2 regions of the Saccharibacillus sp. WB 17 genome follow, and region 2 is predicted to be linked to the other one. Evidence: riboswitches for the same ligand, from Rfam matches in the RefSeq annotation. Region 2 holds a riboswitch; the other holds the start of a gene.
What was found. A riboswitch is a leader RNA that binds a small molecule or an ion and turns the genes downstream of it on or off. The one in region 2 is predicted to bind S-adenosylmethionine.

Region 1: another riboswitch for S-adenosylmethionine. It lies ahead of metA (homoserine O-acetyltransferase MetA); the one in region 2 lies ahead of FTE24_RS15105 (methionine ABC transporter ATP-binding protein).

Annotation. Positions count from the first base shown of each region.
Region 1 is NZ_VPFK02000015.1:65,043-80,081, reverse strand. Features, by position in the region: gene FTE24_RS07650 (phosphodiester glycosidase family protein) at 457-1,569, shown strand; gene FTE24_RS07645 (MOSC domain-containing protein) at 1,587-2,246, shown strand; gene FTE24_RS07640 (HRDC domain-containing protein) at 2,441-3,595, shown strand; gene corA (magnesium/cobalt transporter CorA) at 3,758-4,699, opposite strand; SAM riboswitch class I at 5,205-5,311, shown strand; gene metA (homoserine O-acetyltransferase MetA) at 5,637-6,590, shown strand; gene FTE24_RS07625 (PLP-dependent transferase) at 6,635-7,819, shown strand; gene FTE24_RS07620 (trans-sulfuration enzyme family protein) at 7,821-9,107, shown strand; gene FTE24_RS07615 (DUF1304 domain-containing protein) at 9,194-9,556, shown strand; gene mqnC (cyclic dehypoxanthinyl futalosine synthase) at 9,784-10,920, shown strand; gene FTE24_RS07605 (FecCD family ABC transporter permease) at 11,072-12,097, opposite strand; gene FTE24_RS07600 (FecCD family ABC transporter permease) at 12,094-13,113, opposite strand; gene FTE24_RS07595 (iron-hydroxamate ABC transporter substrate-binding protein) at 13,123-14,085, opposite strand; gene FTE24_RS07590 (S9 family peptidase) at 14,298-15,039, opposite strand, start outside.
Region 2 is NZ_VPFK02000027.1:52,918-67,956, forward strand. Features, by position in the region: gene FTE24_RS15045 (peptidoglycan D,D-transpeptidase FtsI family protein) at 1-156, shown strand, start outside; gene FTE24_RS15050 (peptidoglycan D,D-transpeptidase FtsI family protein) at 289-2,328, shown strand; gene FTE24_RS15055 (metal ABC transporter solute-binding protein, Zn/Mn family) at 2,604-3,554, shown strand; gene FTE24_RS15060 (metal ABC transporter ATP-binding protein) at 3,614-4,396, shown strand; gene FTE24_RS15065 (metal ABC transporter permease) at 4,467-5,429, shown strand; gene FTE24_RS15070 (metal ABC transporter permease) at 5,426-6,304, shown strand; gene FTE24_RS15075 (Gfo/Idh/MocA family protein) at 6,461-7,435, shown strand; gene FTE24_RS15080 (Cof-type HAD-IIB family hydrolase) at 7,583-8,413, shown strand; gene FTE24_RS15085 (DUF456 domain-containing protein) at 8,463-8,951, shown strand; gene FTE24_RS15090 (putative polysaccharide biosynthesis protein) at 8,999-10,621, shown strand; gene FTE24_RS15095 (thioredoxin family protein) at 10,700-11,050, shown strand; gene FTE24_RS15100 (COX15/CtaA family protein) at 11,313-12,218, shown strand; SAM riboswitch class I at 12,510-12,652, shown strand; gene FTE24_RS15105 (methionine ABC transporter ATP-binding protein) at 12,870-13,886, shown strand; gene FTE24_RS15110 (methionine ABC transporter permease) at 13,883-14,554, shown strand; gene FTE24_RS15115 (MetQ/NlpA family ABC transporter substrate-binding protein) at 14,589-15,039, shown strand, end outside.

The DNA.
Region 1 (15,039 bases), on a different contig from region 2:
GGAGGCGCTCCGGGTGGAAGAAGCTTCGATCGCCGCTAAAATCCGATTCCCCCTGATTGAAGAAAAAGCAGCTTGGGGAAGGGAATCGGATTTTAGATGCGAACGCTGTCGCTTCTCAGCCTTTCTTCCACCCTTCGCTGCTGCTGCGCTCGCCGGGGACACCTCTCTCCTTTTTTGGGGAGGGAGGGGAAGGGCGAGGTCAAGAGCGAGTTCAAGAGCGAGTTCAAAGGCGAGTTCAAGGACTGAGTTCAAGGGCTGAGAGGTCTTGATATACGGTCTTGATGGTTGGGAACCCGGCTCTCCGGATGGAGGGGCGGGTTTGTTTGGCGTAAGGACGGGGACTGACTGTCCAACTTTCCTGCCCGTCAAGCAGGAAAAAGCGGCCTTCGTCGCCAAATAGAACAAGCAGCCAACAAAACAAGCGGCCGCGCAAAAAGGTTCGGGAGGATATCGTTCATGGGGAAAAGCAAAAAGTGGAGCATGCTGCTGTTGGCCGGGGTGCTGACCGTATCGGGTATATTTGGCGCTGCGGGGGAACACCAAACGGAAGCGGCGGCGGCGATCCAGGCGGGCGTGCGGAAAGTGTCGGTCGCGGGGCGGATGTACGCCGTGCAGACCGTGAGTATTCCGAAAGGTACCAAAGCCGCGCTCGGACTGGCGCAGGGCCGGGTCGGGCAGACGCAGAGTTTCGCTTCGATCGTCAAGCAGAGCCGGGCGACGGCGGCGATCAACGGTGCGTTTTTCAACGCTTACGGAGGGCCGGCCGATCCTTACGGCACGCTGATCGCCCAGGGGCAGATCGTGCATACCGGTTATTACGGAACGAGCATCGGGTTCAAACCAGACGGAACCGTGCTGATGGATTCGCTGCGCGTCGGCATCCGGGGCACCGTGACGGGCAGACCGGACAAAGCGGGCCAAAGCCGAACGCTTGGGTGGTACGCGACTTTCGTCAACCGTACGCCGGATGACGGCCAAAACGTAGTGCTCATGTACAATTCGGCCCGGGGGACGAACGTGGGCTTCAGCGGCGGAACCGCCGTTACGGTGCGCAAAGGCAAAGTCGTCAAAAAAGCGGCGAATGCCAACGCGTCCATTCCGGGCGACGGTTACGTGCTGGTGTATCACGGCTCCGAGCAGAACAATGCCGGACGTTTTGAAGTCGGGTCCGCGGTCGACATGAATCTCTCCTACGAAAATGCCGCCAAGCGTCCAATTCCTTGGTCCGACGTCGTGACGTCAGTCGGAGCCGGGCCGCGTCTGGTCACGGACGGCAAAGTGTCGCTGGACGCTACAGGCGAAGGCTTCAACGATCCCAAGATTCTGACCGCCTCCGGCGCGCGCAGCGGAATCGCGATCATGCCGGACGGATCGGTGCTGCTGGCCACGATCGGCGGCGCGACGATGAGCCAATGGGCGCAGGTCATGCAGAAAATGGGCGCCAAGCAGGCGATGAACCTGGACGGCGGCGCTTCTTCGGCGCTGTACGCGAACGGTCGGACGCTGACCGGGGCCGGGCGGCCGCTGAGCAACACGCTCGTCTTCGGCCAATGGGTCGCCATGCCATAGAAACGGAGGAATGCAACATGAAGGAAGTCGTAATCGCGGCAGTGAACGTCGGACTGCCCAGATCCGTACCGAACGGCAAAAAGGAAGTGCAGACCGGAATCTTCAAAGAACCGGTCAACGGAGCCGCGTATTTGGGTACGCTCGGCTTCGAAGGCGACGGGCAGGCCGATCTCAAAAATCACGGCGGTCCGGACAAAGCGGTCTGCGTCTATTCGACGGACCGGTTTGCGTTCTGGGAAGACGGCGTGCTGCCGAAGCTCGGCCCGGGCGCTTTCGGCGAAAATTTATCGATCGCGGGCGGAGCGGAAGAAGATTTTTGTATCGGCGATACGTTCGTTATCGGCGAAGCGATCGTGCAGCTTAGCCAGCCGAGGCAGCCTTGCTTCAAGCTGTCGGTCCGCTACGGCGTGCCGGAACTGCCGGAGAAAGTGCAGGAGACGGGCTACAGCGGCTTTTATTTCCGGGTCGTCCGTGAAGGGCTGATCCAGGCCGGAGACCGGATGGAACTGCTGGAACGCCATCCGGCCGGCATGACCGTCATGCGCGCGAACGAGATCAAGTACAAGCGCAAAGACGATGCCGAAGCGATCCGCAGCCTGCTGGACGTTCGCGAATTGGCCGACGCCTGGCGGGGACCGCTCCAAAAGCGGCTGGAGACATTGGACAATCAGGCGTGAGCGGCCCGGATGTCGACGCAGCAAAAAGCCGCCAAAAGAATCTTGACTCTTCTTCCGTATCGAGAGTATGATAAGGGCAACAGCATACAAGCGCGGAGGAAGCACCTCTCTTACATATCCATGTAGGAGGGGTGCTTTTTTGCGTTTTCGCTGCAAACTTGTCGACGTCGCGCGACACAACGGGGGGAAACGAAATGACGATCGTATTTTTGAACCGGATGGAAATTGAGAAGGAGCATGAAATCGAGTCGGCCCAGGTCTGGATCGAAGAAGAAGACGGATTGTGGATCAGCGGTTGGAGTCGGGAAGACGCCGCGGGGGAAAAGCGGCCGGAGCGCGAAATCTGGTACGAAGGCTCGGTCTGGAACGAGATGCTGGCCGTGTACCGCCACCGGCTGGCGGCCAAGCTTGCCGAAGGGTATCGGCCGGTGATCCGGGATACGTTTCAGGAATTTCTCGAAGCCGGTCAGCGCGGCCGCTTCACGCAGAGGCTGATCTGCTACAGCGAACTGAACGCCGACGAAGAGTTGTACCAGCGGCTGGCCGCCTGGCGCAGGGTGCGGGCGACCGAAGAGCACCGGGCGCCGTATCTGATCGCGACCAATCGCGCGCTGCGGCTCATTGCGGCGTTCATGCCGCGGACGCAGGAAGAGCTGCGCGAGCTGCCGGGGATCGGCGAGAACACCGTGCAGCGTTACGGCGAAGCGGTATTGGAGCATACGCGAACATTGGAGCGCAAGCATACTTTCCCGCTCGACTGGGTGGAGCGGCGCCTGGACGAGGAAGAATTCGAAGCGTGGACGTACAAAGGCAAAGAGCGCAAGTTCAAGCGCGAAGCCGAACGGGTCCGGGCGACGCGGCTGCTGCTGGAATCCGCCAAAGTCGGTTCTTCGCTGTCTCAGATCAGCGAGGCCAGCGGTCTGGATCGGCGCGAGCTGATCGACATGATGGAATCGCTGGAGAAGAACGGATACGACCTGGAATCCGTAATCGAGCACGAACTGCAGCTGATGCCGCAGGAGCAGCGCGAAGCCGTCATGCGGGCGTATGCCGAACTGGGCGATTCTTTTCTCAAGCCCGTCCTGAAGAAAGTGTACGGCGAAGAACCGCCGAGCGAACCGGGCCTGGAGATTCTGTACGAGCAGCTGCGGATGCTGCGCATGCTTCGTCGCCGGGCCGCGGAGCGCCGCGAAGCCGAAGCGGCGATGACACCGGAACCGGCAGGGCAGCCTGCGCCGGGAGCGGTCGCCGAAGCCGTAGTGGAATCGGCGCCGGAAGTCGTCATCGCGCCTAAGCCGGCCGCCGCGCCTGCCGCATCCGGCCGCAAGCGGGGCACGCACGCCGGTTGAACCCGGCTTCGGACGCCAGGCGTCAGGCTTAATCTTGCGCCTGCGCCGCGGATCGCCAAAAAGGGCCGTTCCAAGCTCCGGATGCCGGAAGCGGGAACAGCCCTTTTGTATGCGTGCGTGTGCGGAGCGGGTCGATGCAGGAAGGCGCCGAACGCGCCGAACTTACAGCCAGCCTTTTTTGCGGAACAGCAGGTACATCGTAAAGCCGAGCACGACCATGAGCGCGATGACCATCGGGTAGCCGTACGTCCAATGCAGCTCCGGCATATGGTCGAAGTTCATACCGTAGATGCCCGTCACGACCGTCAGCGGCATGAAGATGGTCGTGATGACCGTGAACACCTTCATGATTTCGTTCGCGCGGTTGGAAATGCTGGACTGGTACGCTTCGCGAAGGTTGCCCATCAGATCGCGGTACGTATCGAAAGCCTCGGACACTTTGACCGTATTTTCGTAGATGTCGCTGAAATATTTCTGCAGCTCGTCGTCAATCAGGCGCAGATCTTTTTTGTTCAGAATATTGATGACTTCGCGCTGCGGCACCAGTACCTTTTTGAGCCAGAGAATCTCCGCCCGCAGGCCGATGATATCGTTGAGATGCGTGCGCTTCGTATTCATCAGGATATCTTCTTCCAGCTGCTCGATCTGGTCTTCGATCCGGTCGCCGACGGCGAAGAAGTTGTCGACGACGCGGTCGATCAGCAGATACATGAAGCGGTCCGGCGTATGCACTTCTTCTTCCCACATGATCGGCTTGACCGTGCGGAGTTCGTGAATCTTCTGCCGGGTTACCGTAATGATAAAATGCCGGCCGAGAAAAATGTTCAGCGCGCGCATAAAGATCTCTTCGTTGTCGAAGCGGATACTGTTGACGACGGTAAAATAGTGGTTCTCGTAAATTTCGATTTTCGGCCGCTGTTCTTCCTCGCCGAGCATATCTTCGACCGCCAGATCGTGCAGGCCGAACGTGAGCTGGAGCAGCGTCACGTCGTCGAGATCGGCATCGATCCAGTAGAAGCCTTCTTCGGGCGGGGTGAGCGTGTCGGTCAGTTTTTCATTTTCGATCAGCGTAAAAACGCCGTATTTGACATGCCGGATTTTCATGCGGTTCAACTCCTTCGAAATGAGACGATCGCTCGTCTGGTGAAATAGTCTCGAATTCGCGGGAGAGCGCAGGAAAAAACAGGCCGTCGCCGGAACGGGCGTCGCCTTAAACGGTTGAACGGCAGTTCAGCCCTTAAGGCGGCGGCCGGTCAGTTAACTTCCATACATGGAGGCATTGACGCCGGTCGGCCGTTTTTTCGATTGTCGGATGCGTGCTGCGTTCTCTCGCGCTTGGGCCTCGGGTCGCCGTCCATCTGAAAGTCACCTCTTGTTTTCAAAATTGTTTTCATAAAACCCTCGTTAAGTATAACCTGCACCCTAGGGCCTTTCAAGGTCTTGTTTGTGACAAGGGATGCTTACGTTATCGGCTCCGCCGCGGCGAAACTGTAGATGAAGAAAATCGATACAGCCCGCTTCTTGCTTGAATGCATAAAATGTGTATAATTGAATCTAACGTTATCCCGGCGAAAGTGTCGGGAATTCGACAATTGAATATTTCAGTGGAATCTTATCAAGAGCAGGTGGAGGGACTAGCCCGATGAAACCCGGCAACCGGCGACTTTGTCGTACGGTGCTAATTCTTGCAAGTTACCGTGCGAACAGAGACGAGGCACGAGTCGATCAGCCCTTGTCGTCACGGCCCGCCGTGCGAACGCAGACGAGGCACGAGTCGATCAGCCCTTGTCGTCACGGCACGCCGTGCGAACAGAGACGAGGCACGAGTCGATCAGCTTCGATCTTAGCGTCGCGCATCCGGTAACTTGACAGATGAGAGAGGCGCTAGCTTTATATAGACCTTTCTCGGCTTGCCCGGAAAGGTCTTTTTGGTACACTTTCGTGCCGAAAAACGCTTTTCCGGCTGCCGAATGCTCGATCGCACGACACCCGTGTCCACATTCAACGTCAAACGTCAAAACGTAAAAGGAGTGAATGGAAAGTGCCGATTAAAGTACCCGATAATCTGCCCGCCATGGAAGTGCTGCTGAAGGAAAATATTTTCGTCATGGACGAGAGCCGGGCGTACAGCCAGGATATCCGTCCGCTCCGCATCGCGATTTTGAACCTGATGCCGACGAAGGAGACGACCGAGACGCAGCTGCTGCGCCTGATCGGCAACACGCCGCTGCAGGTGGACGTCGTGCTGCTGTACCCGAGTTCGCATACGTCCAAGAACACGTCGGAAGAATACCTGAACACTTTTTACAAAACGTTCGACGAAATCAAGCACAAACGCTTCGACGGCATGATCATTACCGGGGCGCCGGTCGAGCAGCTCGAATTCGAGCAGGTGAGCTACTGGGACGAGATTCGCCAGATCTTCGAGTGGTCCAAGAAGAACGTCACTTCGACGCTGCATATCTGTTGGGCTTCGCAGGCCGGCCTGTACCATCACTTCGGCGTGAACAAAATTCCGCTGGCGGACAAATGCTTCGGCGTCTTCCCGCATACGATGAACAAGACCAACGTGCAGCTGCTGCGCGGCTTCGACGAATGTTTCTTCGTGCCCCACTCGCGCCATACGGACGTGCAGCGGGAAGATATTTTGCGCAGCCCGGAACTCGAGATTCTGGCCGAGTCCGAAGAAGCGGGCGTCTATCTGGTCGCGACCCGCGACGGCAAGCAGATCTTTGCCACCGGCCACTCCGAATACGATCCGCTGTCGCTCAAATGGGAGTATGACCGCGATATCGCCAAAGGGATGGATATCCCGGTTCCGAGAAACTATTTTCCGAACGACGATCCGACCCGCAAGCCGCTGTCTTCCTGGAGAGCGCACGCCAATCTGCTGTTCTCGAACTGGCTCAACTATTACGTCTACCAGGAGACTCCGTTCGATCAGGTCGACCTGACCAAAGAAGTATCGTTCAGCGACTACGGCGCCGGCATCTGAATCACTCACTCAATCAATCCACGATCCATTCAGGAGGAATGACCATGAAGGACGACAGACAGCTCAAAATCGAAAGCGCGCTTGCGCAGATCGGCTCGCTTGAAGACCCGCAGACGGGAGGCGTGACGTTCCCGATCTACCATTCGACCGCTTACCGGCATCCGGGGCTCGGCCAGAGCACCGGCTTCGACTATACCCGGACCAAGAACCCGACCCGCAGCGTGCTGGAAGAAGCTTCGGCCAAGCTGGAAGCGGGCGACGCCGGTTTCGCGTGCAGTTCCGGCATGGCTGCGCTGCAGACCGTATTTGCGCTGTTCGGGCAGGGCGACCATCTGATCGTCTCGCTCGACCTGTACGGCGGCACGTACCGCCTGCTGGAGCGCGTGCTGTCCCGGTTCGGCGTCAAAGCCTCATACGTCGATACGAACGATCTCGAAGGCATCGAGCGTCTGCGCACGCCGAATACGAAAGCGGTGTTTATCGAGACGCCGACCAATCCGCTCATGATGGTCACCGATATCAAGGCGGTCGCCGACTGGGCGAAGCCGCACGGGATACTGACGATCGTCGACAACACGCTGCTGACGCCGTTTTTCCAGCGTCCGATCGAACTCGGCGCCGACATCGTCGTGCACAGCGCCACCAAATACCTGGGCGGGCATAACGACGTATTGGCGGGCCTGATCGTGACCCAAGGCAAAGAGCTGTCCGAAGAAATGTTTTTCCTCCACAATTCGATCGGCGCGGTGCTGAGCCCGACCGACTCCTACCAATTAATGCGCGGCATGAAGACGCTGGCGCTGCGGATGGAGCGGCACGAGAGCAACGCCCTGACGCTTGCGCGCTTTCTGCAGCAGCATGCGCAGATCGAAGCCGTCTACCATCCGGGTCTGCCGGAGCATCCGGGACACGACGTACAGAACCGGCAGTCGAGCGGCAATACCGGTATTTTCTCGTTCAAAGTCAAAGACGCGCGCTGGATCGATCCGATCTTGCGTCATATCCGGCTGATCGCTTTCGCGGAAAGTCTGGGCGGCGTCGAGTCGCTGATGACGTATCCGGCGATTCAGACGCACGCGGATATTCCGCAGGAAATTCGCGACGCGATCGGCGTGGACGACAAGCTGCTGCGTTTCTCGGTCGGCATCGAGCATATCGACGACCTGATCGCGGATCTGGATGGCGCGCTGCAGGCGGCTTGGAACGAGACGGAAGGGGCGCAAGCTTAATATGACCGACGTAAACAAGGGGAATAACGGCGACAGTTTGGAGACCGGCACGGAGAAAACGGCGCAGCCGCAAGGACGCACGCCGGAGCAGGCCGCGGCCGCGCCCCGGCAGCTGCAAACGCCCGAAGAAGCGGCGCAGGCGCTCAAAGACCGGCATTTCGACACGAAGCTGATCCATTTCGGCGCGGAGATCGATCCGGCGACCGGCGCGTCCAGCGTGCCGATCTATCAGGCGTCGACGTTCCACCATTTCGACATTTATAATCCGCCGCAGTACGATTACAGCCGCTCCGGCAGCCCGACGCGCCAGGCGCTCGAAGATTATATCTCGCTGCTCGAAGGCGGAGCCGGCGGTTACGCGTTCGCGTCCGGCATGGCCGCGATCTCCGCGGCGCTCATGATCTTCTCGGCCGGCGATCACCTGATCGTCACGGAAGACGTCTACGGCGGCACGTACCGGCTGCTGACGACCATTTTGAGCCGCATGAACATCGAGACGACCTTCGTCGACATGACCGAGCTCGATCAGGTCAAAGCGGCGCTGCGTCCGAACACCAAAGGCGTCTACATGGAGACGCCGTCGAATCCGACGCTCAAGATTACCGACGTCGGCGCGGTAGCGGACTGGGCCAAAGAGCATGACCTGCTGACGCTCGTGGACAACACGTTCATGACGCCGTATTATCAGCGGCCGATCGAACAGGGCGTCGATATCGTGCTGCACAGCGCGACGAAGTTCCTCGGCGGACACAGCGACGTGCTGGCCGGCCTTGCAGTGGCGCGCACGCCGGAGCTGGCCGCGCAGCTCAAAAAGCTGCAAAACGGGCTCGGCACGGTGCTCGGGCCGCAGGACTGCTGGCTGCTGATCCGCGGCATCAAGACGCTCGGCGCCCGCATGGAGCGCAGCGAGATCGGAGCGCGCAGGCTCGCGCAGTGGCTGTCCGAACGTCAAGACGTGGAAGCCGTCTACTACCCGGGCCTGCCGGAGCATCCGGGCCGCGTCATCCACGAACGGCAGTCGACCGGCTACGGCGCGGTCGTGTCGTTCGACGTCGGCTCCGAGGAGCGGGCCAAACGGCTGCTGAACCGCGTGAAGCTGCCGCTCGTTGCGGTCAGCCTGGGCGCGGTTGAGAGCATCCTGTCGTATCCGCCGATGATGTCGCATGCGGCGATGCCGCGCGAAGTGCGGCTTGAGCGCGGCATTGCCGACGGCCTGCTGCGCTTCTCGGTCGGCCTGGAGAACGTCGACGACCTGATTGCGGACCTGGAACAGGCGCTGGCCGATTAACTTTCCTTCGCTAAAGGGAGCAACCTCTTTTTTCTGTTACAATGAATGGAAATAGGCAAAAGCCTCAGAAGAAAAGAGGGAATGCGATGGAATGGGTGGCCAACGTCCTGGTAGCGCTGATCGCGCTGCTGCACGTGTATATTCTGGTCCTGGAAATGTTTATGTGGAACAAGCCGCGCGGGATGAAAGCGTTCGGACTGGAGCAGAAATTTGCCGACATGACGTTGTCGCTTGCGGCCAATCAGGGGCTGTATAACGGGTTTCTGGCGGCGGGTCTTGTATTCGGCCTGGTGTATCCGAACGCGGAGGCGGGGGCGCATATCCAGATCTTCTTCCTCGTCTGCGTAATGGTCGCCGGCATTTACGGAGCGGCTACGGCCAAATTCAAAATTTTGTTTATCCAGACGGTGCCGGCGCTGATCGCGCTGATCGCCGTGCTGCTCGCCTAACGGCGCCAAGCAGCAGCAGACCGGTCCGCTTCGGCGGACCGGTTTTTGTTTTTTGCCGGCGGATCGAAGTTCACTCATATTTAATTCTTATGTAAAGTGTGATAGGATTAGTTGTATTGCAGGGCCCGATTAAATTTTAACTTTTCAAAATAGAGATTGTGCAGTACGGCCCGAACGGATACGACTCACTTTATTTGAACCTATTTTCACAAAGGAGGCTGCATGCAATGAGTGCGGTTGATAAAATACTGGATAAAGCTTTGAACGGGGGACGTCTCGACGTCGAAGATACGATCGCCCTGTACGAAACGAACGAGATCGAGAAGCTGGGACATGCCGCCAACGAGCTGATGATTCGCAAAAATCCCGATCCGATCACGACGTTCGTCATCGGACGCAACGTCAACTATACGAATGTGTGCGACGTTTTTTGCCGTTTCTGCGCGTTTTACCGCCGTCCGGGTTCGCCCGAAGGGTACGTGCTTCCCGATGAAGTGATCCTGCAAAAAATTCAGGAGACCGAAGACGTGGGCGGCACGGAAATTTTGATGCAGGGCGGGGTCAACCCGGATCTGCCGTTCGAATATTACCTGAACATTCTGCGCAAGATCAAGCAGCATTTCCCGAACGTGACGATGCACTCGTTCTCGCCCGCGGAAATCATGAAGATGCAGAAGCTGTCCGGCATGTCGATGGAAGATACGATCCGCGCGATCCACGAAGCGGGACTTGATTCCCTGCCCGGCGGAGGCGGCGAGATTCTCGACGACCGGACCCGCCGCAAGATCAGCCGTCTCAAAGGCTCGTGGCGCGATTGGATGGACGTCATGCAGACGGCGCACAAAGTCGGCATGAACACGACCGCGACGATGGTGATCGGCTTCGGCGAATCGTACGAAGAGCGCGCGCTGCACATGCTGAGAGTGCGCGAAGCCCAGGACGAGTGCATTCGCAACGGCTACGATTCCGAAGGGTTCCTCGCCTACATCTCGTGGACGTTCCAGCCGGACAACACGAACATGAAAGTCGAGAAGCAGACGCCGGAGCAGTATTTGCAAAACGTGGCAATCAGCCGCATCGTGCTCGACAACATCAAGCATTTCCAATCGTCGTGGGTCACGATGGGACCGGAAGTGGGCAAAATGTCGCTCAGCTACGGCTGCGACGACTTCGGCAGCACGATGATGGAAGAAAACGTCGTATCGGCCGCGGGCACGACCCACAAGGTCAATATCGAGCAGACGCTCGACATTATCCGCGCCGCCGGCAAGATTCCGGCCCAGCGCGATACGAAATATAACCTGATCCAGGTGTTCGACGACCAAAATTACAAAATCAAACGCGATTTCATCATGCAAAACTAGAGGCAACGCCAGAAGCAGGACCAGCAGGCCGCGCCAACGCAACCTTTACCGCCGATTCGGCGAACGATAAGCAAACGCCTCTCCGCTCAAGCGGTTCCCGGCAAGGGACCGCAAGGCGGAAGGGCGTTTTTTGGTTTTTTGCGGTTTGGGTTCAGTTCGGCTTTTTGAGCAGCAGATGCAGGAAATACGGCGCCCCGATAAAAGCGACGACGATGCCGGCCGCGATCCCGCCGGGATCGTTCAGGCTGCGCCCTATCGTGTCGGCCAGCAGCAGCAGCCAGCCGCCGACAAGGATCGAGACCGGAATAAACCGCTGATGTGCCGGTCCGACGAGCGCGCGGGCGATATGCGGCGCCATCAGGCCGATAAAAGCGATTCCGCCGGTGACGGATACGGCGGAAGCGGCGAGAGCGACCGCGGTCAGCAGCAGCAGAATCCGGTCTTTCTGGATCGGCACGCCGGCGCCGACGGCGGAAGCTTCGCCGAGCGACAGCAGGTTCAGCGACCGCGTCTTGACCAGCGCGAACGGAATAAGCAGCAGCAGCCAGGGCAGCAGCGCGAACACAAACGGCCAGTCGGTGCCCCAGACGGTGCCGGCGAGCCATTTGGCGATAAAATCGACTTTGCCCTGTTCGGCCGAAGAGATCAGCACGATCATGACGCCGGACAGAGCCGTGGAGAAGCCGACACCGATCAGAATCAGCTTGATCGGCTGCACGCCTTCGCCCGGACGGTAAGCGAACAGGTAGATCAGCACGGCGGTCAATAGCGCTCCGGCAAAAGCGACGGCAGGGATCAGAAAGACGAACGTGCCGACTTCGATCGGAGCGAACAGGAAAAATACGGTCACGCCGACGCCGGCTCCCGCATTGATGCCTACGATGCCGGGATCGGCCAGTTCGTTGCGCGTGATGCCCTGCAGCAGCGCTCCGGACAGGGCGAGCGCCATGCCGGCCAGCAGCGTGATCAGGATGCGGGGCATCCGGATATCGAACAGGACGAATTCGTCCTTGAACGTGCCGCTGCCGAGCAGCGTCGGAATGATCCGTCCGTACGAGACGGACGAAGAACCGAGACCCAAGCTGACGAAAAAGGTGACCAAAATCAAAGCGGCAAGCGTAACAAGCACGCCGTTATGTCGGGGCAGGCGGCGCAGCATATGCAGCATCCGGTTCATGAGAGGCCTTTCCCTCCTTTGCGCACGATAAACAGGAAGAACGGCAGGCCCAGCACGGCGACGATCGCGGCGACGGGCGTCTCAAGCGGCGCGTTCAGCATCCGGCCGAGCGTATCGGCAATGATCATGAACGCCGCTCCGAACACGGCGGATAGCGGCAGGATGCTCCGGTAATCGGTGCCCGCGAAGATGCGCACCAAATGGGGAATCATCAGCCCGACGAACGCGAGATTGCCCACGAGCGCCACCGCGGCTCCGGTCAGCAGCGTGATCGCCGCGTACAAGGCGACTTTGATCCAGCCGGTGTTCAAGCCGAGGCCGACCGCGGTCGATTCGTTCAGGCTGAGGATCGTCAGATGCCGCGACAGCAGCAGCGCCACGGCCAGGCCGAGCACGATGGCCGGAGCGATCGTTTGCAGCTGCCCCCAAGAGGTGCCGATCAAGCCGCCGGACGTCCACATGGATACGCTTTTGGAAATTTTGAATTCCAGGGCGATCGTATCGGCCGCGGCGGCAAGCAGCGCCGATACGGCCGCGCCCGCCAGAATCATGCGCAGGGGAGACAGCGTTTTGCCGCGCAGCGCAAGCAGGCCGAACACGAACGTTACGCCGAACGCCGCTCCGATGAAGCAGGCGATCATGACGCCGAAATAGCCGACGGCCGGAAAGAAAGCGAACACGACAGCCAGCGCCGCGTTGGCGCCGGCCGTCACGCCGAGCAGGCCGGGATCGGCCAGCGGATTGCGCGTCAGCCCCTGCATGACGGCGCCGGAGACGCCGAGCGCGGCGCCGACGAGCATGCCGCCGATCTCGCGCGGAAGCCGCAGATCCCGAATGATCGAGATATCGGCATTTGTTGCGCCCGGAACGAACAGCGCGCTCCAGATGTCGGGCAGCGAGATGTTTTTGGCTCCGAGCAGGATCGAGCCGACGAACAGCAGCGCCAGGGCGATCAGGCTGAGCAGCAGCTTAAACGGAAAGAAACGGAAAACGCGAGTCGAAGCGGAAGTTTTCATCGCGCAAAGTTATTCGCCCAGGAAAGACTTTTTGAAAAAATCGAGCTGGTAGTCGAGCGATTTGGCGTCGTTGAAGTAGAAGCCCGTGGCGTCGACTTCGTAGACCTGCCCGTTTTTGACCGCCGGAATGTTTTTGTACGTGTCGGTCTCCTGGAACGAATTGTCCCCGCTCAGCGTTTTGCTGAAGATGACGTAATCGCCGAGGTATTCCGGCAGCACTTCGAGCGACAGTTCGTAATAACCCTGCTTGGACGTCATTTCTTTGGCTTTGTCCGGCATTTTCAGGCCCATGGCCTGATACAGAATTTCGGTGCCGCGGCCCCACGCATCGCCGAAGATGTACAGGTTTTTGGCGTCGCCTTCCATGACGGTGATCGTCTTGTCGGCGCCGATCTTCGCTTTGATCTCTTCGCCGGCCTGCTGCGCGCGGGTCTTGAAGTCCGCGACCCAGGCGGCGCCTTCGTCGCCTTTGTTGACCGCTTTGGACACTTCTTCGATCTGCGTCAGGTAATCCACTTTGTTGTACGTGTACGTGACGAGAGGCGCGATCTGTTTGAGCTTGTCGGCGTTCTTCACGTCGCTCGAAGCGATGATCAGATCGGGCTGCAGCTCGATGATCTTCTCGATATTGTCGGCCGAAACTTCGGGCACGTCCGCCAAATCGGTTTTGAAGTTCGGGTTGTTTTTGGTCCACGTGTCCACGCCGACGACCGGAACGCCGAGCTGGATCAGCGTGCCGGTATAACTCGACAGGTCGACGACGCGCTGCGGATTGGCCGGCACCTGGATAGGGCCGTTCTCCGATTGATAAGCGACGGTTCCCGTGGAAGCTTCGGCAGCCTTGGGATCGGCGGTTTTGGAATCGGCGGCCGCGGCGGTACTGCTGCCGGACTTCTGGGCAGTCTGGCCTCCTCCGCAGGCGGTCAACGCGACGACGAGCAGCAGCAGCAGGGGCAAAAAGATCTTTTTCATAAGTATGTATTCTCCCTCTCCGAATAAATTTTAATTGAAAACGATAATCGTTATCAACGAACGGACTATTCAAAGAGTAAGGTCGAAGCGAAAGTTTGTCAATAGTCGATGTCTTGTTCAAAGGTCCAACATAACGCGCATGACGAAAAAACCCGCCGGCCAAGCGATATGAATCGCCTGGCTTGCGGGTGTTTGACGCCGGATATTTACGGTCAGGCTTCTACGCCGGCCGGCTGTTCCTTGATCGCTTTTTCCAAAAATTCCAGAACGGCGCGGTAAACGCGAATCTCGTTTTCCTTTTTCGAGAATCCGTGTCCTTCGTCGTCCAGCACGAGGTACTCGACGTCTGCGCCTTTGCCCTGCAGCGCTTGAACGATCTGGTCCGATTCGGCTTTGACGACGCGGGGATCGTTGGCGCCCTGAATGACGAGCATCGGCTTGGTCATGCCGTCCAGGTACGTTATCGGCGAGTAGGCGATCAATTTGTCCTTGTCCGCTACCGGATCGCCGACCCATTGATTCATGATCGGCTTCCAGTGCTCCGGTACCGATTCGATAAACGAGAACAGGTCGCTCGGACCGAAGATGTCGACGACGGCTTTGAAATAATCGGCGTGGCGTCCGTGCAGCAGAAGCGCCATGTAGCCGCCGAAGCTTCCGCCCATCAGCAGCAGCTTGTCGCGTTCGGCGTAGCCGTTGTCGATGATCCAGTCCAGCCCGGCGATATTGTCCAGTCTCGGACCGTCGCCCCAATCGCCTTCGACAAGCTTGCAGAAAGCGAGGCCGTAGCCGGTCGATCCTCGGAAGTTCGGCGCGAAGATATGAAAGCCGCGGCTGACGAGGAACTGGAACAGCGAACGGAATCCGAGACGTTCCGCCGCCTGCGGCCCGCCGTGCGGCCACAGAATCGTATGCCCGTTGGACGTGCCTTCGCGAGCCCGGAAGAACAGCGCT
Region 2 (15,039 bases):
GGCTTCGGCTCCCAGAGCGCGGCGCCGATCGCGCGCAAAATTTTCGACGCTTACGATTACGAGTACGGCCTGGACGGCGTAGCCAAAAAAACGCAGCAGCAGTTCAATGAAGACGGAACGCCGATCGATGCGGCGGCCGAAGGGCAGAATCCGTAACGAACTGCAGCATGCCGGCGTTTAACCCGTAACCTGCCGCAAAACGCGGTCGTGCAAGGTGCAAGCAAAATTCGGAACGGCAAGGGGCGCTCTGTCGAAGGGCGCCTTTTCCTGCCGAACAAGGAGGATGGGATGAGAATCTGGTCAAGGGAAGAACAGGAAGACCATCGCAAGCGCCGGAATTTCGGCATACGCATGAGCCTGTTCTTTTTCACCGTATTCGTCGTGTTTGCCGTCATTATTATACGTACCGCCGCGCTCCAATTCGTGGAAGCGCCCAAGCTTCAGGAAGAAGCGAAAGAACGCGCGACGCAGGATATCCCGATGAAGCCGGTGCGGGGCACGATCTACTCGGCGGACGGAGCCAAGCTGGCGTATTCGGAACCGACGCAGACGCTGTACCTGACGTTCGAGCAGGATTTCAGCAAAGGCGAAGGTCTGAAGAACCGCCCCAAACTTGATGCCGCGCTGCAGGAGATTCTGGCCGTGTTTCAGCAAAAAGGGCGCAAAGACATCGTCAATCCGACGATGGAGCAGCTGATCGGCAAAGACCTGCTCGATCTCGACAACGTCAACAGCTACGGCTACTCCGCAAGACCGGCCAAAACCGGACTCAGCGACGAAGAAGTGGCTTATTTCAAAGAAAACAAGCATAAGTATGCCGGCCTTCTGTCGTTCGAAGTGTCCGAAGAGACGCTGCGGCGCTACGATTCGGATACGGTTGCGGTCCAGACGATCGGCTATGTCAAAAAATTCGATTCCGTGAGCAGCGCCGAAAGCGGCATCGACGTCTACAAAAAAATCGCTGCCGGACTGCGAACGCAAAAAGACGAAGGATTGATGTACAGCCGGACGGAAAACGTCGGCTATTTCGGTCTCGAACAGCAGTACCAGAAGGAGCTGCGCGGCAAAAACGGCTACCGCAAAATCGGCGTCAGCGCGCAGAACACGGCGCAGGGCGTGGAAGAAGTCGTACCGCCGGTCAAAGGCAGCGACGTGTGGAGCACGATCAACAAAAACGTGCAGATGAAGACGGAAGAGGCGATGCGCGCCCAGCTGTCGAAACTGCCCAAAGCCATCTCCGCTTCGGCGGTCGCGATGGAGATCGACAGCGGCAATATCGTGGCGATGGCGAACATGCCCGACTTCGACGCCAACGTCTACCGGACGGGCTCGATCAGCGACGATAATTATCACGCCGTGGAGTATTCGTACCTGAACGGCGCGATCCGCTCGAAGCCGACGAACGATACCGGCAAAAAGGCGGAGTCCGTCGTCTACCTCGGTTCCACGATCAAGCCGCTGTCGGTATTGATTGGCCTCGAAGAAGGGCTGATCACGCTGGGCACGACGTATAACGATACCGGCATCGCGGAATACGGCAAAGGAACGGACAAGATCCGCAACGCCGGCAGCCATCCGTACGGAATATTGAACCCGGTCACCGCCATCGAACGTTCTTCAAATACATTCATGGTCAAAAAGATCGGCGAAGCGCTGTACAATCGCGACGGCGTCAATTCGCTCAAAATTTGGGACAAATACATGAAGGAGTTCGGCCTCGGCGTCAAGACCGGCGTCGACCTGCCGGGCGAATGGGCCGGAGCGGCCGATTACTTCAATACCAAAGACGGCAGCAGCGTGCTGTCGCGGATGGCTTTTGCTTCTTTTGGCCAAAAAGGCAAATACACGACCCTTCAGCTCGCGCAGTACACCGCGATGCTGGCCAATCGGGGCTCGCGCATGCAGCCGCATCTGGTGAGCAAAATCGTCGGTCCCGACGGCGTAGTCACCAAGAAAGACGTGCCTACCGTATTGAACAAAGCCGAATTCCCGGATGCTTACTGGGAAGCGATCCAGCGCGGCATGAAGACCAAAGTCGACGATTCGTTCGGCGACTTCGCCTACGATTTTGCCCGCAAAACGGGTACGTCCACCCAGGACCTGAACGGCAAGCAGGTCGACAACGGCGTGTTTATCGCCTATGCTCCGCGCGTCAATCCGAAGCTTGCCGTCGCCGTCATGGTGCCGGAAGGCGGCTTCGGTTCGGAGAGCGCCGCGCCGATCGCACGCGCGATCTTCGACGCTTATGACGAGACGTACGGTCTCGACGGAAACGGACCGAAAAAAAGCGCGGACGCGGAAAACGCCGAATCGGCCGACGCCGAATAAGCCGTTTCTCGCTTCGTTTCTCGCGCCGCCATTCGGTACAGGCTGCGATTCAAAAGCCCGCTTTCTACGGAAAGCGGGCTTTTTTTGGCGTTTTTGGCTTGGATACGTGCTTGGCGCTTGCATTCTGCCTTTTTTTATCTTAAAATTTGCCCTAGGGAAACAATTTTAACGCAGAGAAATAAAGAGTCACCAAGAAAACAATTTAGCGTATGGAAAAGTTTACAGAGAACAATCGGAGAATGCGGCGTAAAGCCGATTCCAGAAGGAGGAACGGAATGCACGCAGGCAAAAAAAGAACGGGCGGTTGGGCCGCGCTTATGCCGCTGCTGCTGCTCGCGGCTTTGCTGGCCGGCTGCTCCGGCAGCGGCAGCGCGCAGGGCGTCAGCGAGGACGGCAAATTGCTCGTGACGGCGACGACGGGCATGATCGCCGACGCGGCGGCGGAAATCGGCGGCGAATTCGTCGAAGTAACGACGCTGATGGGACCGGGCGTCGATCCGCATCTATTCAAAGCTTCGCAGGGCGATATCCGCAAGCTGGACCGGGCAAAAGTCGTTTTCTACGGAGGGCTGCATCTGGAAGGCAATATGGAGCGCATTCTGGAGAAAATGGCGCTGCGCAAAACGGTCGTCGCGGTCACGGATCACATGCCGAGGGAGCGATTGATCGGAACGGAGAACAGCGAAGAGTTCGATCCGCACGTCTGGTTCGACGTCGATCTCTGGACGGCCGCGGCGGAGCATATGCGCGATACGCTGATTGCCGCGGACCCGGCGAACGAAGCCGCTTACCGCGAGCAGGGCGAGCGCTACGTCCGGGAGCTTGAGCAGCTGGACGCCTACGTGAAGCAGCGCATGCTGGAGATCCCGGAAGAAGGCCGGGTGCTGGTGACGGCGCATGACGCGTTCGGCTACTTCGGCCAGGCGTACGGCGTGGAAGTCGTCGGCCTGCAGGGTATCAGCACGGCGGCCGAATTCGGCGCACGCGACGTCAGCACGCTGCGCGACTATCTGGTCGAGCGCAATATCAAAGCGGTGTTCGTCGAATCGAGCCTGCCGGCAAGATCGATGGAAGCGATCGTCGCGGGAGCGGCGAGGCAGGGACACGAAGTCCGGATCGGCGGGGAACTGTTCTCCGACGCGATGGGCGAACCGGGAACGCCGGAAGGCACCTATATTGGCATGATCCGGCATAATGCGGACACCATCGCGGAAGCGCTGAAATAAATCGCAAGCCGTGACCGACAAAATTCCGATCCTGAAATTCCAAGAGGAGGCATGAACAGATGAACACTTCATCCCGGCAGCCGGCTTCGGCCGCGCCGCTGAACGTAACGGGCATGACCGTCGCCTACCAGAAAAAAGCGGTGGTCGAGAACGTCAGCTTCACCCTGCCCGAAGGCAAGCTGGTCGCCCTGATCGGGCCCAACGGAGCGGGCAAATCGACGCTGCTCAAAGCGATCCTAGGCCTCGTGCCTTCGATCTCCGGCACGGTCGGCATCTACGGCGACACGTACAAAAAGATGCGCAGCCGCGTCGGCTACGTGCCGCAGCGCGAGTCGGTCGACTGGGACTTCCCGACGGACGCGCTCGACGTGGTCATGATGGGCCGCTACGGCCATCTGGGCTGGATCAAACGCCCGGGACGCAAAGAGAAGGAACTGGCGATGAACACGCTCGACAAAGTCGGCATGGCCGACTTCGCGCGGCGGCAGATCAGCCAGCTGTCCGGCGGCCAGCAGCAGCGGGTGTTTCTCGCCCGGGCGCTGGCGCAGGAAGCGGATCTCTACTTCATGGACGAGCCGTTCGCCGGCGTCGATGCCGCGACAGAGAAAGCGATCATCGCGCTGCTCGGCGAATTGAGGCAGGCCGGCAAGACCGTGCTGGTCGTGCATCACGATCTGTCCACGGTCGAAGAATATTTCGACCACGTGCTGCTGCTCAACAAAAAGCTGATTGCCGAAGGCCCGGTGCAGACGACGTTTACGCCGGAGCTGCTGCACGAGACGTACGGCGGCAAGCTCGCGATCGTCAGTTCGAGCGGCCGGGAAGCGCTGGTCGGCGAATGAAGGCGGCCAGAGACATGCGCAAGGACATGCGCAAGCGGCCGCAGCCGCGGCGGACAAGGAGGACACACACATGCTGGATTGGCTGATCTCGCTCTGGAGCGATCCGAATACGCGCTGGATTCTGATGGGCTGCACGCTGCTCGGTCTGGGCAGCGGCGTTATCGGCAGCTTCACGTTTCTGCGCCGGGAGAGCCTGCTCGGCGATACGCTGGCGCATGCGGCGCTGCCGGGCGTCTGCGTCGCCTTCATGCTCAATGAAGTGAAATCGGCTTCGCTGTTTCTCGTCGGCGCCCTGATTGCGGGCATCGCCGCCGTGCTGTGCGTCAGCGCGATCTCGCGCTGGACGCGCATCAAGTCCGACGCCGCGATGGGCATCGTGCTGACGTTCTTCTTCGGCGTCGGCACCGTCATGCTGACGCATATCCAGCATAGCGGCAGCGGCAGCCAGAGCGGCCTGGACAAATATTTGTTCGGCCAGGCGGCCGCGATGGTCACGGGCGACGTCTACATCCTGATGGGCGTCTCCGTGCTGCTGATCGTCGCGGCGATGCTGCTGTTCAAGGAATTCAAGCTCATCAGCTTCGATCCGGGCTTCGCCCGCGGCATCGGCCTGCCGGTCGGGCTGCTGGAGCACGGCCTGCTCATTCTGACGACGGTCGCGGTCGCGGCCGGCATTCAGGCGGTCGGCGTCGTGCTCGTCGCCGCCCTGCTGATCACGCCGGCGGCCGCGGCCCGCTACTGGACCGACCGCCTGCCGGTCATGCTCATGTACGCCGGCTTGTTCGGCGCCCTGAGCGGCGCTTCCGGCGCGGCGATCAGCACGCTCGGCGAAGGCATCCCGACCGGACCGGTCACGGTGCTCGCGGCCACGCTGCTGTTCGCCCTGTCGCTGCTGCTGGCCCCGGGCCGCGGCCTGCTGTCCCGGTCGCTGCGCCATCGCAGCCTCAAAGCCGATTACGCCCGTTCGGCGGATCAGGGCGCGCTTAACGCCGCCGAAAGCCTGAACGCCGCAGAAGGAGGAACACGCAAATGATGGACTTTTGGATTATTCTGACCGCCGTTCTGGTCGCGAGCGCCTGCTCCATTCTGGGATGCTTCCTGATCCTGCGGCGGATGGCGCTGGTCGGCGACGCGATCAGCCACGCCGTGCTGCCAGGCATCGCGATCGCGTTTCTCATGAGCGGCACCCGCGATTCGATGTGGATGCTGCTCGGCGCGACCGCGTTCGGCCTGCTGACGGTATTCCTGATCCAGTCGCTCCAGACGTCCGGCCTGCAGTCGGACGCTTCGATCGGCATCGTGTTCACCGCGCTGTTCGCGGTCGGCGTGCTGCTGATCAGCCTGAACGCCCAGCATATCGACCTTGATCTGGACTGCGTGCTGTTCGGCGAGATCGCCTACGTGCCGTGGGATACGTGGACGTTCGGAGGCGCCGACATGGGGCCGAGGGCGGTCTGGATGCTGGGGATTACGCTGACGGTCATCCTGCTGCTGCTCGGACTCTTTTACAAACAGTTCAAGATCTGCGCATTCGACCCGGCGATGGCTGCGGCCTGCGGCATTCCGGTGCTGCTGTTCCACTACCTGCTCATGGGCATGGTGTCGATGACGGCGGTGTCTTCGTTCGAAAGCGTCGGCGCGATTCTCGTCGTCGGCATGCTGATCATCCCGGCGGCGACCGCTTACCTGCTGACGAACCGTCTGGGCGTCATGATCGGTCTCAGCGTGGCGGTCGGTATCGTCTCGGCGGTCGGCGGCTACCTCGTCTCGTATCTGCTGGACGCTTCGATCGCGGGCTGCATCGTCTCGATCGCCGGCATCCTGTTCATCCTGACGCTGATCTTCTCGCCTTCGCACGGCATGATCGCGAAGTTCGCGCGCGGACGCAGAGCGGTTCAAGCACTGTAAGCGATACGCCAGGCATCCTCCCTACCGGGGAGGATGCCTTTCTTTTTTGGCAGGAAGAACAGGAAGCGGGGAGAGTGGATTTTTACGGAAAAATCATGGTAACCTAGAAAGAAGAAAAGCCGGATCGGCCGGCGGACAAAAAAGGGGCTGGAGCGCATGACGCTAAAGATCGGAATCGTGGGTACGGGGTGGTTTGCGGGCAAGCACGCGGATATTCTCGCGGCGGCGGAAGGCGTGGAGATCGCGGGCATCGTCGGCAGCAGCAAAAACAAGGGAGACGTGTTCGGCATCCGGTACGACGCGCCCGGTTATGAAAGCGTATCCGAGCTGGCGGACCATCAGGCGCTCGATGCCGTCTACATCTGCGTGCCGCCGATGGCGCACGGCGAGATCGAACGCGAGCTGATCGAGCGCGGCATTCCGTTTCTCGTCGAGAAGCCGCTCGGCACCGACGCCGAAGTACCGCAGGACATTCTCGGATTCATGCGCCTCAAGTCGCCGGAGCTGATCACGTCCGTCGGTTACCATTTCCGCTATCAGGATAACGTGGACCGGCTGCGCGAAGCGCTGCATCCCGGCCGGATCGGCATCGCGACGGGCATGTGGATGGGCGATATGCCGCAGGCCGAATGGTGGCGCAGACAGGAGAAGTCCGGTGGGCAGTTTATCGAGCAGACGACGCATATCGTCGATCTGCTGCGTTACTGCGCCGGCGAGGTGGACGAAGTGCGGGCGGTATACGCCAGCCGGTTCCCGGAAGAAGAGTGGGAGCGGACGAATGTACACGATATCGGCACGGTCACGCTCAAGATGAAATCCGGCGCCGTCGCGAACATTTCCAACACATGCGTGCTGCCTGCGGGAGTCGGCCGGGCCGGGTTGTCTTTTTACGCGCGGGAAGGGCTGTGGGAGTGGTCCCCGGGCGAGCTGAAGGAGACGCGGGCCGACGGGGAGAAGCGCCATGCCGAAGAGAGCGATCCGTACGTGCGGCAGACGGAAGCGTTCCTGCATGCGCTGCGTACCGGCGATTCGTCGCGGATCCGGTCCGACTATGCGGACGCGTGCAAAACGCAGGAAGTGACGTTCGCCGCGCTGCAATCCGCCCTGTCCGGGCGCAGCATGAAGCTGTAGCTCCAGGGGGAGAGACGCAAGGCCCGTTTCCGGTTCTGCCGGCGGACGGGCTTTTCGGCGTTTTCGGGTCGGCGGAACGTCTTTGGAGCATGGATGGAATTGTGATAGAATGGCGAGAGCGAACACGTTTTGAAAGGGGCAAAAAGAATGACGAGCTACGATTACAAGCTGCTTGCGCTCGATATGGACGGCACGCTGCTGAACGACGACCATCAAGTGTCGGAAGAGACGGCCAAATGGATCCGCCGCGCGATCAAGGAAGGGTTCCATGTCTGCCTGTCCACGGGACGCGCGGCGATGCACGCCCTGCCGTACGCGGTAGAGCTGGGCCTGGAGACGCCGATGGTGACGGTCAACGGAAGCGAAGTGTGGAAAGCGCCGCACCAGCTGCATTACCGGGCGCTGATGGACGTGGAATCGGTCCGCGGCATGCACGCGCTGGCGGAAGAATACGGCGTCTGGTTCTGGGCGTACACGACGGAACGTCTGTACAACCGCGATCAATGGACGGACACGCTGGAAGACAAGGAATGGCTGAAGTTCGGCTACAATACGCCGGACCGCGAAGTGCTGCACCAGATCCTCATGCGGCTTCAGGACATGGGCGGCCTGCAAATTACGAACTCGTCGATGGAAAATCTGGAGATCAACCCGGAAGGCATCTCCAAAGCGAGCGGGATCGCGCAGGTATGCGAGCTGCTGGACATTACGATGGAGCAGGTCATCGCCGTCGGCGACAGCCTGAACGATATCGCGGTGATCGAAGCGGCGGGACTCGGCGTCGCGATGGGCAACGCCCAGGACGCCGTCAAGGAGACAGCCGACGTGGTCGTGGCGGGCAACAACGAAGACGGCATCGTGCAGGTCATTCGCGAATACATGCTCGGCGGCAAGGCATTCGACGATGCCGAGCCGGCGGCCGCGGCGTCGCAGACGCCCGCATCCAAAATCCGGCGCGAAGACGACCCGTCCGCTTGAGGACAGGCGACACTAACCGAAAAGCATAGGAGGACCTGGCATGGTCGCATTGGATATACTGGGTTGGGTACTTGTGGTCGCGCTGTTTATCGTCGGCATGGCGAGCTTGATTTTCCCGATTTTGCCGGGAGCGGTCGCGATTTATTTCGCCTTTTTCGTCTACGGCTGGTTTTTCTCGTTCAACGAGCTGACGGTCTGGTTCTGGATTATCCAGACGGTGATCTTCGTGGCGCTGATCGTGGCCGATTACGTCGTCGGCGCCTGGGGGACCAAGAAGTTCGGCGGTTCCAAGCTGTCGATCCAGCTCAGCACGGTCGGCTTGATTCTCGGCCCGTTCGTCATTCCGGCGTTCGGCCTTATCCTCGGCCCGTTTATCGGGGCGGTGATCGGCGAGCTGATTCACGGATCGAACTTCAAGCAGGCGCTGCGCGCAGGTTGGGGCGCCCTCGTCGGGCTGCTCAGCAGCACGCTCGTCAAAGGCATTTTGCAGGTCGTCATGATTGTCGTTTTCATTATATGGATCATATGGATCGTGTAAGGAAGCCGCTTGCGGCTTTTTTTGCGGGAGAAAGAAGGGAATAGGTTTTGTCGAAAAAGGAATCGTTTATCAGAGGGACGCTCATTCTGGCGGCGGCCGCGCTCGTCGCCCGGGTGCTGGGTCTCGTGCAGCGGATTCCGCTGGAACATATGCTCGGACCCGTCGGCAACGCTTCGTTCAGCGCCGCCAACAACGTGTATCTCATGCTGCTGACTGTCGCGACGGCGGGCATCCCGAGCACGCTGAGCAAGATGATCTCGGAGCGCTACGCGCTCGACCGGCCGCAGGAAGCGGGACGCATCTATTACGCGGCGCTGCTGTTCTCCGGCATGATGGGCGTCGTGATCACGCTGCTGCTGTATATCTTCGCGCCGTGGTACACGGCGCTGATCAAGCTGCCGGAAGCGACCCCGGCTATCCGGGCGCTTGCGCCGGCGCTGATCCTGTTCCCGACGATCGCCATGATGCGCGGCTATTTCCAGGGCCGCAACATGATGGCGGTCGGCGGCGTCTCGCAGATCATCGAGCAGGTCGCCCGCGTCTTCACCGCGATTTTGCTGGCCTACATTTTGCTGCAGATGGGCAAGAACGGCGAGACGATCGCGGCCGGCGCCACATTCGGCGGCGTACTGGGCAGTCTGGGCGCGTTCGCGATCATGCTGTTCGCTTCGCTGAAGCTGTCGAAGAAAGAACGCAAAAAAGGACGGACGCTGATCAATCGTCACGATCAAACTATTCCGCTTGGCCGCATTTACGGCGACATTTTCAAACTGTCGATTCCGATCGTGCTGACGGCGCTCGCCGTTCCGGCGATCAACTTCATCGACACGACGATCGTCAAGCCGCTGCTCATCGGACAGATCGGCGACGCGATGGCGACGATGCAGCTCGGCATCCTCGGCAGCCGCGCCCAGAGCGTCGCCGGTATCCCGCCGATTCTCGCGATCGCGCTCAGCACGTCGCTGATTCCGATCATCTCGGCCGCTTTCGCCCGCAAAGACACGCAGCATCTGCAGCAGCAGGTGACGCTTGCGATGCGCATCGCCACGCTGACGGGCATGCCGCTCGTGCTGGCGCTCGGCTGCGCCGCCTATTCGGTCAACGGCCTGCTGTTCAGTACGCTGGACGGCGCCGGCATTATCGCCATCCTGACGCTCGGCACCATTTTCCAGATCACGATGATGGTCAGCAACTCGATGCTGCTCGGGATAAACCTGGCCCGCCGCTCGATGGTGCACGTCGCGATCGGCCTCGTCGTCAAAATCGCCGGCAGCGTGGCGCTTGCGCCGCTGCTCGGCAGCTACGGCATCTATGGCATCATCGGCATGACCGGCGTCTGCTTCCTCGTGATCACGCTGCTCAACCTGCACACGCTGCGCGGCATCGTGTCGTTCTCGGTGCTGGGCAGCCGCTGGCCGGCATTCATCGCGACCTGCATGGTCGTCGCCGCGGCAAGCTTCGGGCTCAGCGAGCTGGGCAGCTGGATGAGCGCGTTCATGCACGCCCGCCTGGCGTTCTTCATCGCCTGCTGCGCGGTCGGCTTGATCGTGCCGTCGATCTACCTGGTGCTGCTCGTCGTGCTGCGGGTCATCCGCCGCGACGAACTGGGCTCGTACCCGCGTCCGCTGCAAAAAGCGCTGCGTCCGCTGATGCGCCTTCAGCGCGGATGATTCCCGGGCAAAATTGAGGTAAAATAAACAGACCGGCATTGATGCCCGAATAACGAAAGATCAAAGGAGAGATTTCGCATGGAACAAATTCGTACCCAAGCCGATTTCGATCGGCAGATCGCAAGTCCGGGACTGACCGTAGCCGTATTCCGCGCCGATTGGTGCGGAGACTGCCACTTTATCGATCCGTTCATGCCCGAAGTCGAAGAGCAGCGCAAAGACCGGCTCAAGCTGATCCAGGTCGACGTCGAAGAAGTCGAGGCGGTCAGCCGCGAGCTGAACATTCTCGGCATTCCGAGCTTCGTCGCTTTTTCGAACGGCAAGGAATTGATTCGTTTCGTGAACAAAGCCCGCAAATCGCGCGCCGAGATCGAGAGTTTCCTCGATCGCGCCGCCGCCGTGCACGGCCAACTGGCCGGCCGGAACTGATCCCGCAAACGCCCGCTTCGGCCTGCTGCCCTGGCGGGCGTTTTGCTGCGTGCGGGCTTCGATCCCGGCATCAATGATAAACGTCATACGGAATCCGGCAATAAGCCGGAAACTTGCCGTCCATTTGAACATTTTTTGTCACAAAGACAATTCTTAACCCGGATACATTTCCGGTATAATAAAAGGAAAAGGCATTTCGGCGGCTGCGGGGTTCGCGGCGCGGGAATGCCCTCCACTACTTTTCGAATCGGCGGTGAGACTTTTGCAATATAAAGTGTTGAAATGGCTGAGCTACGCATCGTGCATGATCATGCTGCTCGTCTCGTTCAACGGCGTGGTCGTGACGAGAACGGGGTCCGGCCTGGAATGCGGACGCCAATTCCCGCTCTGCCACGGCAAGTTCGTGCCGGGCACCACGATCGGTTCGCTGATCGAGTACACGCACCGGTTGACGGCCGGTATCGCGGGTCTGCTGGCGCTGGCCACGCTTGTGGCGTTTCTGATCTGGGCGCGCAAACGGCGCGATTTTCAAATCTATGCCGCGATCATGGCGTTTTTCGTCATCGTGCAGGCCGTCATGGGCGCGCTGGCCGTCGTCTTCTCGCAGTCGCCGCCGATCATGGCGCTGCATTTCGGATTCGCGCTGATCGCGTTCGCGAGCGCGCTCGTGCTTGCGCTGTCGGTGCGCCGGGCAGGCAGCCTTGAGCGCTACCAGGAGCCGCCCGCCGCGCAGCGGGTCAGCAAGCGCACTCGCAATTTGACCGTGTTCTCGGCAGCGTTCACGTATGCGGTCGTCTATACGGGTGCGCTCGTCAGCCATACCCAACTGGCGAAAATGTCGATCGTGCTGCATATCGCGTCCGCGCTGCTGCTCATTTTCGTACTGATCGTCGGGCATATGGCGGTTCGCAATTACTCGCATATTCCGGACATCCGCAAGCTCGGCGTCATCGTCATCGTGCTGATGATCGCGCTGCCGCTCAGCGGCATTCTCAACCTCGTTGCCCTCGGCAGCGAATATTACATGTTCGCTCCGATGCTGCATACGCTTATTACGGACTTCCTGTTCGCGTTCCTGTGCTTCATGAGCATCCGGACCTGGGAATTGAGCCGGATTCCGGCCGGCGAAGAAGCGTCGGTGCGCGTCAAGAAAACGGCGCAAGCCTGAGTGCCCGGCAGTCCCCGCGCAGCGGATGAACCGCCCGGCGGGGCAGCCGGCGCAAGATGCATGCTAATTTGCGCGAAGGCGCGAACGGCCAAGAAGTCTCCGCGGAGGCTTCTTTTTTGTATGCCGGATCTGTCCGCGGCGGCAAGACAAACCGGCGGACCGAAAGCGATGAAAATTTTCATGCGAGACCTTTACAAAACGTGCCAAACTGAATATACTGAGTGAAGGATTTCGGTTCGGTTCTTTTGAACTTCCGTAATCCCCAGCTTTCCAATTAGATATCTCAGATTTTTCTTATCGAGAGAGGCGGAGGGACAGGCCCGATGAAGCCCGGCAACCGATCCTGCAGGCGAACGTCCGAACGAGACGCGCGGCGCAGGGTGTCATGGTGCTAATTCCTACAGAACGCAAGCCACGGTTCTGGGAGATGAGAAGGTGACTTTCCGCATACGATGCGAGCCCTTTTTGTCTATCAAAAAGGGCTTTTTGATTTATCGAGCCGGGGTATACACGGGTTAGATCCGCAAGCGCGGCCGGCGTAGAGAACGGGTATCCGACGCGAATACCCGCCGGCTTTAAGGCGACAGCGCGTAACCTAAAGTGGGCAAATCGACAGACAAGCGATTTTAGACAGCTAGGAGGACCAGCCGAGTGATCACCATCAAAAATTTGGTTAAGACCTACACCACGAGAGGCAAGACGATGACGGCATTGAACGGCATCAATCTGGAGATCGCCCAGGGCGAAATCTTCGGCATCATCGGCCATTCCGGAGCCGGCAAGAGCACGCTGATCCGATGTATCAACCGTCTGGAGCAGCCGACGAGCGGTTCGGTCTGGATCGGCGACACGGACATTACCCGGCTTGGCAAGAGGCAGCTCCAGCGCGAACGCCGCAAGCTCGGCATGATTTTCCAGCATTTCAACCTGCTGTCTTCGGCGACCGTCTACGAGAACGTCGCTTTTCCGCTCAAGCTTGAAGGCAAATCGCGTACGGAGATCAACCGCCGGGTGAACGAGATGCTCGAACTGGTCGGGCTGACCGAACACGCGAGCAAATATCCGGCGCAGCTGTCCGGCGGACAGAAGCAGCGGGTCGGCATCGCCCGGGCGCTGGCGCCCAACCCGCGGGTGCTGCTGTGCGACGAAGCGACGTCGGCGCTCGATCCCCAGACGACGGATTCCATCCTGCGTCTGCTGCTCGACATCAACCGCAAGCTGGGCTTGACCATCGTGCTCATCACGCACGAAATGCACGTCATCCAGAGCATCTGCGACAAGGTCGCCGTCATCAACGGCGGCATCATCGTGGAGCAGGGGCCGGTCATCGACGTGTTCCTCAAGCCGAGAGAGACGATCACGCAGGAGTTCATCAAGCGCGAATCCGAAGGCGGAGAGATGTTCGAAGAAGCGATTCGGGCCGTGCACGTGCCGTCTTCGCGGACGGTCAAAGTGACGTTTATCGGCGAGTTGACGTATCAATCGACGCTGTCGCAGACGGTGAAGGAGACGGGCGTCGACTTCGCGATCCTGCAGGGCACGATTTCGCGGATCAAGGAAACGCCGTACGGGCAGCTGGTCGTCCGTTTCGAAGGCGACGCCGCGTCGATCGACAACACGCTGCGGCGCCTGACCGAACAAAGGCTTGAAGTGGAGGAACTGCAATGAACGGCAAACTCGATTTTTCGCAAGTCAACTGGGAAGAGTTCGGCAAAGCCACAGTCGAAACGCTCCAGATGCTCGGCTACTCCAGCCTGTTCACGCTGCTTCTCGGCCTTCCGCTCGGCATCGTGCTGTTCCTGTGGGCGCGGTCGTCGTCGTACGTGCTGCGGGTGCTGTACAGCATCCTGTCGGTAATCGTCAACATCCTGCGCTCGGTTCCGTTCATCATCTTGATCATCGCGTTGATTCCGATCACGAAGGAAATCGTCAACACTTCGATCGGCGTGCGGGGCATGATTCCGCCGCTCGTCATCGGAGCCGCTCCGTTCTTCGCGCGGCTCGTCGAGACCGCGCTGCGCGAAGTGGACCGCGGCGTAATCGAAGCGGCCCAGTCGATGGGCGCTTCCACGTGGCAGGTCGTGTACAAAGTCATCTTGCGCGAATCGCTGCCGGGCCTGATCGCGGGCTTCACCGTCACGGTTATCGCCCTGATCTCGTACACCGCCATGTCGGGCCTGGTCGGAGGCGGCGGCCTCGGCACGCTTGCGGTCAACTACGGCTATTACCGCTACGAGACGGCCGTCATGCTCGTATCGCTCGTGCTCATCGTGCTGATGGTGCAGATCATTCAGATGATCGGCGATCGTCTGGTCCTTCATTTTACCCGGAAATAAAACATAAAAAAGCGAACAAAAGGGGAGAAACACAATGAAAAAATGGATTCTCGCAGTACTCACGCTTGCGCTCGTCGCTCTGCTGGCCGCATGCGGCAACAGCAACAGCGGTACCACGGCTTCGACAGGCAATGACGCTGCCGGTTCCGGCGACGCGGCTTCGACCGAAGCGGTCACGCTCAAAGTCGGCGCTTCTCCGGTCCCTCACGCCGTCATTCTGGAACACATCAAGCCCGCGCTGGAAAAAGAAGGCGTGAACCTGGAAATCGTTCAATTCTCGGATTACATCCTGCCGAACACGCAGCTGGCCGAAAAATCGCTCGACGCGAACTTCTTCCAGACGCAATCTTACCTCGACGTGCAGAACGAGAAAAACGGCACGGACCTGGTCAGCGTCGCTTCCGTACACATCGAACCGTTCGCCGGCTATTCCAAAAAGATCAAATCGATCGACGAGTTGGCCGACGGCGCGACCGTAGCCATCC